4 regions of the Undibacterium sp. SXout20W genome follow, and region 2 is predicted to be linked to each of the others. Evidence: predicted binding sites of a transcription regulator. Region 2 holds the regulator's gene; each other region holds the start of a gene.

Region 1 (2,207 bases), on a different contig from region 2:
CGGTCAAAAAGGCACAAATGCTATCGCATCTTGCCCTCATTAACCGGTACCGTTCATAAATTGCACTTCATCCTAGAATTCGCCCATGTTGAGAACAGAAAAATTGCAGTAGATAGCTAATTCTATTCATTAATGCAACATTCGTTAATTCGGACCATTTGATGCACATTCACTGATGTATTTCTTATTCTGATGTTAAGTTTTTCAATAACAAGCAGTCTCATCAGTTGATTAATTAACACTCAGATTTCACCGATATTTTATGTTAAATGTTTTTTGTTTTTCTGCGTAAACTATTTTCTTTCTAAGTAGAAAAAATGACGTGAAACTTAAATATGCTGAATAACGTTGTTTTTGTCGATAGCGCCTGATCACGTGATTAAAATCGGCGATAACTTATACGATGTTTTAATGTGGCGCCAAGCACTCATAAATATCCCCTGAGCGATTCGATTATTATCAATTTTTCGCCTTACAAAAATACCTTATAAATAGTTGAATGTTGGGATTTTCTGCATAAGAAATTTCGTGAATTTTTGGCACGCCTAGTCTGACGAAGGTACCAAACACCAATTCAATTTCCAATTGACTGGCGCAGTCTCACCCCATTCTCAGATCGCCCAACGCCCATCACCGATCTTTTTTCCAGACTCTCACTTTGCAATAAAACGATGCAATTTTGCTACATCATAATCTGCGCCGCCGTCTTGATGATGTTGTGCAGATAATTTGCCACCGTGTTGTATTCCGAATGCGGTGAGTAAGTTTGCCTTGGTATGGCTTTCAATGCACAATTTGGGTGCGTGGTAGGGGCGGGTACTAATGCGTTACGTTGGCTCTTACCTCATGTCTCAAGATGGCAACCTCAGGGGGCCTTCAACGATCGTCAGTAACTTGCGTGTCGAACAAACTTTTTCGCTGAAGCTGCGCTCGACCTTAGATGTGTTGAATGTTTTTAGTCGTCAAGACAAAGATATCGTCTGCGAACAAGATGATCGGGTCATGCCGAACAGCCTCGTTGTGCCAAATGGCATTACTGTACATCCAGTTGAGCCAAGGCAGTGCAGATTGACGCTGCACTATCATTTTTAAATAGGACGATTGCTTGATATTGATATTGATATTGATATTGATAATGGTACGCTATTTGCTAAGTACCTCATGTTGCAAACACTCTATAGCGATGATGAGGTTGAGTGTGTCGCTGTGTTGATGTAGATAAATGATTTTCATGGAGTAGTTGATGCTGACGCGAAACGGTACATCCGGGTATTTAAAATCCCATCTGGTTCAGCCCGGAAAAAAAGCCGTCGGCGTGCGTTTCACCACGCAAGAATGGCTCTCGCTCGCAGGTCTATATGGCTTTATTATATTTTTGCATGGACTGGGGTGGGGGCTGTATTTACATTACACCGCTGAATATCCAGCAATGTTAGGACTTGGTATGGCTGCATATATGTTTGGATTGCGTCATGCATTTGACGCAGACCATATTGCCGCCATTGATGACACCGTACGCTATCTTTTACAACAAGGAAAAAAGCCGCTTGGGGTTGGTTTCTTTTTCTCCCTGGGGCATGCGACGATTGTATTGATTTTAGCCATTTTCATTACCTTTGCAGCGACGGCAGTCAAAGCAGAGTTGCCACAACTTAAAAGCATGGGTGCCTTAATTGGCACTAGTGTGTCGGGTCTATTTTTGTGGGTTATCGGTGTACTTAATTTGTTCGTTCTGTTAGATATTTTGCAGGTATGGAAGGGGGCAAAAAGCGGTCAGCATAGCCATCATCACTTGGAAGATCTATTGGCGCAACGTGGCCTGATGAATCGTTTGTTGGGTGGACGCTTGCAAAAAATTATCACTCATAGCTGGCAAATGTATCCATTGGGATTGTTGTTTGGCCTTGGCTTCGACACGGCGTCCGAAGTCGGGTTGCTTGCGATGACTGCCGGTGCCTCCAACGGCAATTTGCCGATTCCTGCGGTGCTGTCGCTACCAATTCTCTTCGCTGCTGGGATGTCACTGATGGACACCACGGATGGCATACTCATGTCTAAGGCGTATCACTGGGCATTCGTAAATCCGCTGCGTAAGATTTTCTATAACATTACGACGACCAGTTTATCTATTGCAGTGGCATTGGTCGTTGGAACCGTGGAGTTGTTGCAGGTTCTGATTGATATTTTATCTTTGCGCGGCCGATTTT
Region 2 (2,207 bases):
GATGACGGCAATATCAATGACCTGATCGAAGTGACGCCGGACTCGTTCCAGCTTGGTATGTACGTATTCGCGAATTGCAGGAGTTACTTCGACGTGATGTCCACTGATGGTGAGATTCATACTGTGCTCCTATGGTAATGTTGCTTGCTATAACGATAAGCTCGTTTCATTAGAAATGTTTTGAGCTAAATCATATATAGCAATTTAAACCGTAAATACAAGGACGATGTTACAAAGATTTACGCATACTCACTGGTGGGATTTTCAGGGCTTCGCGGTATTTGGCGACGGTACGTCGTGCAATTACCATGCCTTGTTCACCCAGCATGTCTGCGATTTTACTGTCAGAGAGTGGGCTTTTCTGGTCTTCTGCTCCTATCAACTGCTTGATGAGTGCTCGTATCGCGGTGGACGATGCTTCCCCCCCGGTTTCCGTCGCGACATGGCTGCCGAAAAAATACTTTAACTCAAACATGCCATGTGGGGTCAACATGTATTTTTGGGTCGTAACACGAGAAATGGTGCTCTCGTGTAATCCTAGTGTATCAGCTATTTCGCGCAAAACAAGGGGGCGCATCGCGACAGCACCATGCGTAAAAAAATTACGCTGTCTTTCTACTATCGCTTGTGCAACGCGCAAAATTGTCTCAAAGCGTTGCCGCATGTTTTTGATTAACCAGCGTGCTTCCTGTAACTGCGAACTAAGCCCACTTTCGCCACGATGTTGCCGCATCAGATTCGCATACATACTGCTGACACGTAGTTTAGGCATGACATCCTGATTGAGCACTACTTGCCAACCGTCAGCCGTTTTTTTAACGATGACGTCAGGCACAACATAATCAGAACTGGTTTTCGCAAAGTCGCTACCTGGCCGTGGTTTACATGTTCGTATAACAATTTGTGCTTCGCGCAAATCTTCGTCATCACAGTCAAAAATTTTCTTTAATTTCGTGAAGTCGCGTTGCGCAAATAAATTTAATTGATTTTCAACAATATTCAATGCGAGACGGCGGGTCACAAACGGAATATGTGGCAAACGCTTGATCTGCAATGCCAGACATTCTGATGGGCTTCTGGCGCCGACACCGGCCGGATCAAAACTCTGTAGCATCGACAGCGCGAACTGTAATTCTTCAAGTTCAACGCTCAGATCGATGGGCAGACCAGCATGAATTTCTTCTAAAGTTTCCGTCATATAACCATCATCATTAAGCGCATCGATGATTAATTCCACCAGAGCCAGGTCACGCGGTTCGCGCAAACTTAGCCGCATCTGTTCGAGTAAATGCTCGCGCAGGCCGATGTGGGCAGCCTCTAACTGCCGATGTCCGTCATCATCTTCGGCATTGTATTGGCCATTGGGCGCCTCGTTGAAGCTCCATTCCTCTTCGTTGGCGCTGACACTGTCATTGACGGTAAATTCGTTGTCTGACGGTGATTCTGCTCCATTGTTGAGATTATCCTGGCCATTTGATACTTCCATGCCAGCATCAGGCGTTGAGCTGGCGCTATTGATTGCGCCGTCAGCCAAAAGGCGAACTGCATTATCCATCGGGTCGTCCACACGCTCTAATAACGGATTTTCAATCAATAAGCTTTCCAGCTCCTGATGTAATTCCAGAGTCGACAATTGCAACAGCCGTATCGATTGTTGTAATTGTGGCGTGAGCGCCAAATGTTGGGAGGTGCGTAGCTGGAGACTTTGCTTCATGATATTTTCCGTCACATGCGGAAATGCTCTCCAAGGTAAACCCGGCGCACTGATTCATTTTCAATGATTTCTTCTGGTTTTCCGCTTGCTAAAACGGCACCTTGATTGATGATGTAGGCATGATCACAAATACCCAGGGTTTCACGCACATTGTGATCCGTAATCAAGACGCCAATACCACGTTCTTTGAGGAAGCGAACAATCCGTTGAATTTCAATCACGGCGATCGGATCGACACCGGCAAATGGTTCATCTAATAAAACAAAACGTGGATTAGTTGCTAGCGCCCTGGCGATTTCAACACGGCGCCGTTCACCACCAGATAAAGATAAGGCCTGGCTTTCACGAATTTTTTCAATTTGTAAATCGGCGAGTAACGCATCGAGCCGACGTTGAATTTCGTCGCTAGATAAATACTTTTTGTTATTATCTTTTTGTAGCTCTAAAACTGCCCGAATATTTTCTTCGACGGTTAGTTTTCTAAATACAGAGG
Region 3 (2,207 bases), on a different contig from region 2:
ATGAAGAAGCGATTTCTTCCCAGGAAAATAAGCAGATACGTGAATTGTGTCTGACCTTGAATGATGCTCTCGATGACAATCAGCGTGAGAAAATTCAAAATTTTTTATCCGAGCAGTTGCTCATGCAGGCAGATAGTAAAAGGGATGCGCCGGATGGCGTGCAGCGCCGCCCGGGCAGTGGCGGCCACTCTCGCGGTGGAAGCGTTGGTGCGGGTGGTAGCATGGGCGGCGGTGCAAATGGAGGTAACGTTCAATTTTGATTGAAAACCATAGCCAGCAGGCACTATTGCTAAAAACATGAAAGGCTTGTATAATGCGGAGCTCTCTTGGTGCAATATTAGGCTAAAGAGTTTCAGTGGTGGTCGTAGCTCAGTTGGTAGAGTCCAGGATTGTGATTCCTGTTGTCGTGGGTTCGAGCCCCATCGTCCACCCCACCGAATACGTTGTAAATTAAAAGCTCACTTGATTTTCATGTGAGCTTTTTTTTGTTTGTATTTTCTAAGATTTAGAAATTTTCTAAAAGCCTGCGCCGAAGGTTTCACCTCAACAACCCGTCGCGTATATAAATTCGGTGCTTAGTTTCTTCAGATGCTGAGCAGTAATTGCTCTCTCTATGCAATAGCTCGCAAAATTCCCTACAAAATCGCGCATACCGCGAGTGGAAACAAAAAACCGCCCTCAGGCGGTTTGATTGAAAACTACGTTTGAATCAATGTTTGAATCAACGTTTGAATCAACGTTTGAATCAATGCCAGATACAGCGTATGACTACTACTGCTGGGTTTTGCGACGCATTGCAAGCAGTGCCAGTAAGCCAAAACCGACCAAAACGGGTGTCATTGGCTCAGGTACAGTCACATTGCTAACGATTATTCCTGCGTTGTCTGACTTATTTATGTCTGCATATTGGAAAGTCAGAGCGCCCGTTTCCCATGCTGTAAAAGTTTTTGTACCAGCGCCAATGAATGCATAAACATCGTTTATTTCACCAATGAGGGAGCCGATCTGTACGAATGGCAGACCAGGTAAAAAGAAGCCAAAGTTACCTAAGTTCCAAGAAGCATTCGTGGTTCCATTGGCGGTGGTGGTAAGCGTTCCGGCATTTGGATCTCCAGGTCTGTCTGCTCCCAGCCAAATTTGGCTCGGGTCGGTACTGACTGTAAATTGTTCTCCTGCCGTCAGTATTAACGGAGATCCACCCAATGGGGAACTCTTAGTTCCTCCTCCCGTTGAGTTTATAGATGCATCTGTGTTGTAGGTGTATGTAGTCGCATACGCAGATGCAGAAAATACCAAGCTGAGAAGCGCGATGCTTATAGATTTAATGTTCATTTTTATTCCTTCTAAAATTATTAAAAAGGCAATAAATTACCTAGCAATTAATATGCCATCGTTAAAAATCAAGGCTTTAGCGCAATGTTGAAAAGAAGTGTAAGTTATTCCGACATTAATTCATTACGCAATTGCGCGTAATGAAATCGATGCCTTGCAATAATAGAACGGTGGAGTCATCGAACCGATCGGTGGCATCACGCTTCTCATTTACTTTTAACAAGAAAAAATTCCCCGCTACGGTACTTTTCTTTGATGAATGTACAATCTTGATCAATAAGAGGTTAGATGAGGTGACTGACGTGTGAAAAAACGCCTGAATTTTCTATGAATTAGTGTCGAAAACTTCCTTCTGAAATTTAAAAAATAGCCTATGAAGTCAATTCGCACAAACTTTTCAATTTAATTGAAGGATTAATACGATGAGTAACTCAGCCGAAGTGCGCCCGCCTTTTCCGCCGTTCAATCGCGACACTGCTATCCAAAAAGTCAGAATGGCGGAAGATGGTTGGAATAGTCGTGATCCTGTCCGCGTCTCATTGGCCTACACCACTGATAGCAGATGGCGTAACCGTTCGGAGTTCCCGCAGGGGCGCGAAGAGATTGTGCAATTCTTGACGCGCAAATGGGAGCGTGAAAAAGAGTACCGACTCATTAAGGAGTTGTGGGCCTTTGAAGGTGATCGTATCGCAGTCAGGTTCGCCTATGAGTGGCACGACGTGGAAGGTAACTGGTTTCGCTCGTATGGTAATGAAAACTGGGAATTTGATGCGCATGGCTTAATGAAATTTCGCTTCGCCTGCATTAACGATATGGCGATTTCTGAGACGGAACGAAAATTTCACTGGCCGCAAGGACGTCGTCCAGATGATCAT
Region 4 (2,207 bases), on a different contig from region 2:
ATGAATCAATCAGAGTGCATCAGAGTGCGTCGTTACCGGTTTCGCCGGTACGGATACGCACAACTTGTTGCAAGTCATAGACAAAAATCTTTCCATCACCAATTTTGCCGGTACGAGCAGCGGTTTCGATCGCTTCGATTGCACGATCAACGATCGCGTCATCCACAGCAGCTTCGATTTTGGTTTTTGGCAAGAAATCAACGACGTATTCAGCACCGCGATACAATTCGGTATGACCTTTTTGACGGCCAAAACCTTTGACTTCCGTCACGGTGATGCCCTGCACTCCCATTTCCGATAAGGCTTCACGCACTTCATCGAGTTTGAAAGGTTTAATAATCGCTGTAATGAGTTTCATACTATCCTCGATCTTCAGAAAGTTTTAACGGCAGTCAAGACCAGGCTTGTCTTGCCAGTGAATTTACCCGCTGGTGTTACATACAGTGAACTGTTTGCATTGGTACCAATTGCTGCCAATGTAAAGGCAACGCCAACAAATTCTTTCGTTACGCCGACTTTCCAGTCTGTGTAAGAGTAGGCAGAGTTGTTTTTAATCATTTGACGACCAGCATGCAATACCAATGTGTACGCTTCTGGCAACTCAACGTTCGCGCCAAGATCCAGGTAGCCACTGTTTTTACTGTTTGCAGTACCGAACAGATTTGTCACTGAGCTAGAGTATTTGGCATAAAATGGACCTGTGCCAATCTGACCGTAAATTTCAGTTGTATTAGCATTGACCAGACCTGCCACATTGCCCAGACCATTGGAGGGATAAACGTAGCTCAAAACACCGACATCATAGGTCACGTCTTTAGTGATTTCACCGCGCTTGCCTGCATACAAATCCCATTCAACATCGCCACCACCGCCTGCATCTTTTGTCCATTTAATGGAAGACAACCAGGTACCAGCGTAAAAGCCAGTTGGGTTATTGGTGTAATCTGCACCGCCTTGCAACGCTGGATCAAGACGTGTTTGAGAAATACCACGATAGCGATAGTCACTCGCAACACCGACGTTGAAGCTGACTTCATTGTCTGGTTTTGCATCTTCAGCATGGACTAAACCAGCAAAGAACGTTGAGGCAACCGCAACAGCAAGTAAAGCTTTCTTCATTTTGCTTCCCCTTAAAGGTGTAGACATTAATAATATATTAACAATAATTAAGAAACTGCCTTGAACTCACTTCGTCAACCACTGATACACAAAGCCAGAAGATCATCCGTGACCCTGCGGGAAATGAACCCAGTAACGCTTGTTGATTTCATATAAGCAGAAGTCGTGCCAGGTGTCCTCGTAAAAATACATTGATATTTTTATATTATTTATTGCTATGAAATATTGAGCATAACGGCCTTAAATAACACCCGTGTTACGTCTTGTAATATCTGATTTATGAAGAAATTGGGCAGCGCTCTGGCTTTAGGTTATGATTTCTATTCAGGCAAAGCAGCAATACCTGCACAATCTCTGAACACAATTGCTCTGCACCAATTTGCAGCGTGTATTTCAGAGCTAACTTGTTGCAGACAACTACGCACCAATATTGTGCGCACCACTTTTTATCAAGGATGACCTACCATGAATAAGCAAAATTTTTTCGATGACATGCAGGCAAAAATTAGTCAGGCTTTAGAAAACTCACCGGCAAAAGATATAGAAAAAAATGTCAAAGCCATGATGACTCAGGGATTTTCTAAGCTAGATTTGGTCACTCGTGAAGAGTTCGACATCCAGGCACAGGTATTAGCGAAAACGCGCGCCAAGTTAGAGGCACTGGAAGCTCGCGTGGCAGCCTTGGAAAACAACGCGAAAAGCGAATAAGGGCAATATCGACAGAACGGGGTAGCGATACTTCATTGACAAGACTGATGTAATTTCCATCAAGCAATCAACTAGTTAAACATGTTTAATCCCCGTCCTAAGATCCAACTCATCCCTATTCCAGGACACCTACCTTGCGTCGTTATCGACGATTTCTTATTAGATCCACAAGCCATGGTGGACTATGCCACGCAGAATAGGCAACGTTTTACGATGGCGCCGCCGAATACATTTCCTGGCTTGCAATTACCTATGTCAGACGGGTTTTCGGCGGCATTTAATGAATTTTTCATCCAGCACGTCCGCAGTCTGCTAGGCGCTCGTCGCACGATAAGCATTTATAGTCGTCTCTCAATGGCCACGTTGCAGCCATCGGAACT

The links. Region 2 encodes sigma-54, which starts transcription at its own class of promoters, with help from an activator protein. Its sites were predicted from a motif close to TGGCANGNAANCTGCTTT; they were not measured.
Region 1: a site for sigma-54 is predicted at 1,137-1,154, ahead of ACO0K1_RS10610 (HoxN/HupN/NixA family nickel/cobalt transporter). Genes of this name have one in related genera too.
Region 3: a site for sigma-54 is predicted at 1,373-1,390, ahead of ACO0K1_RS08675 (PEP-CTERM sorting domain-containing protein). Genes of this name have one in related genera too.
Region 4: a site for sigma-54 is predicted at 1,273-1,290, ahead of ACO0K1_RS06110 (TorF family putative porin). Genes of this name have one in related genera too.

Annotation. Positions count from the first base shown of each region.
Region 1 covers NZ_JBMPPH010000017.1:44-2,250, forward strand. Annotated here, with positions in the region: gene ACO0K1_RS10605 (hypothetical protein) at 823-1,092, shown strand; gene ACO0K1_RS10610 (HoxN/HupN/NixA family nickel/cobalt transporter) at 1,244-2,207, shown strand, end outside.
Region 2 covers NZ_JBMPPH010000002.1:52,902-55,108, forward strand. Annotated here, with positions in the region: gene hpf (ribosome hibernation-promoting factor, HPF/YfiA family) at 1-120, opposite strand, end outside; gene ACO0K1_RS01910 (RNA polymerase factor sigma-54) at 230-1,714, opposite strand; gene lptB (LPS export ABC transporter ATP-binding protein) at 1,726-2,207, opposite strand, start outside.
Region 3 covers NZ_JBMPPH010000012.1:58,246-60,452, forward strand. Annotated here, with positions in the region: gene ACO0K1_RS08665 (hypothetical protein) at 1-260, shown strand, start outside; tRNA gene ACO0K1_RS08670 (tRNA-His) at 359-434, shown strand; gene ACO0K1_RS08675 (PEP-CTERM sorting domain-containing protein) at 772-1,332, opposite strand; gene ACO0K1_RS08680 (DUF1348 family protein) at 1,755-2,207, shown strand, end outside.
Region 4 covers NZ_JBMPPH010000007.1:79,720-81,926, forward strand. Annotated here, with positions in the region: gene ACO0K1_RS06105 (P-II family nitrogen regulator) at 20-358, opposite strand; gene ACO0K1_RS06110 (TorF family putative porin) at 373-1,119, opposite strand; gene ACO0K1_RS06115 (accessory factor UbiK family protein) at 1,585-1,827, shown strand; gene ACO0K1_RS06120 (DUF6445 family protein) at 1,909-2,207, shown strand, end outside.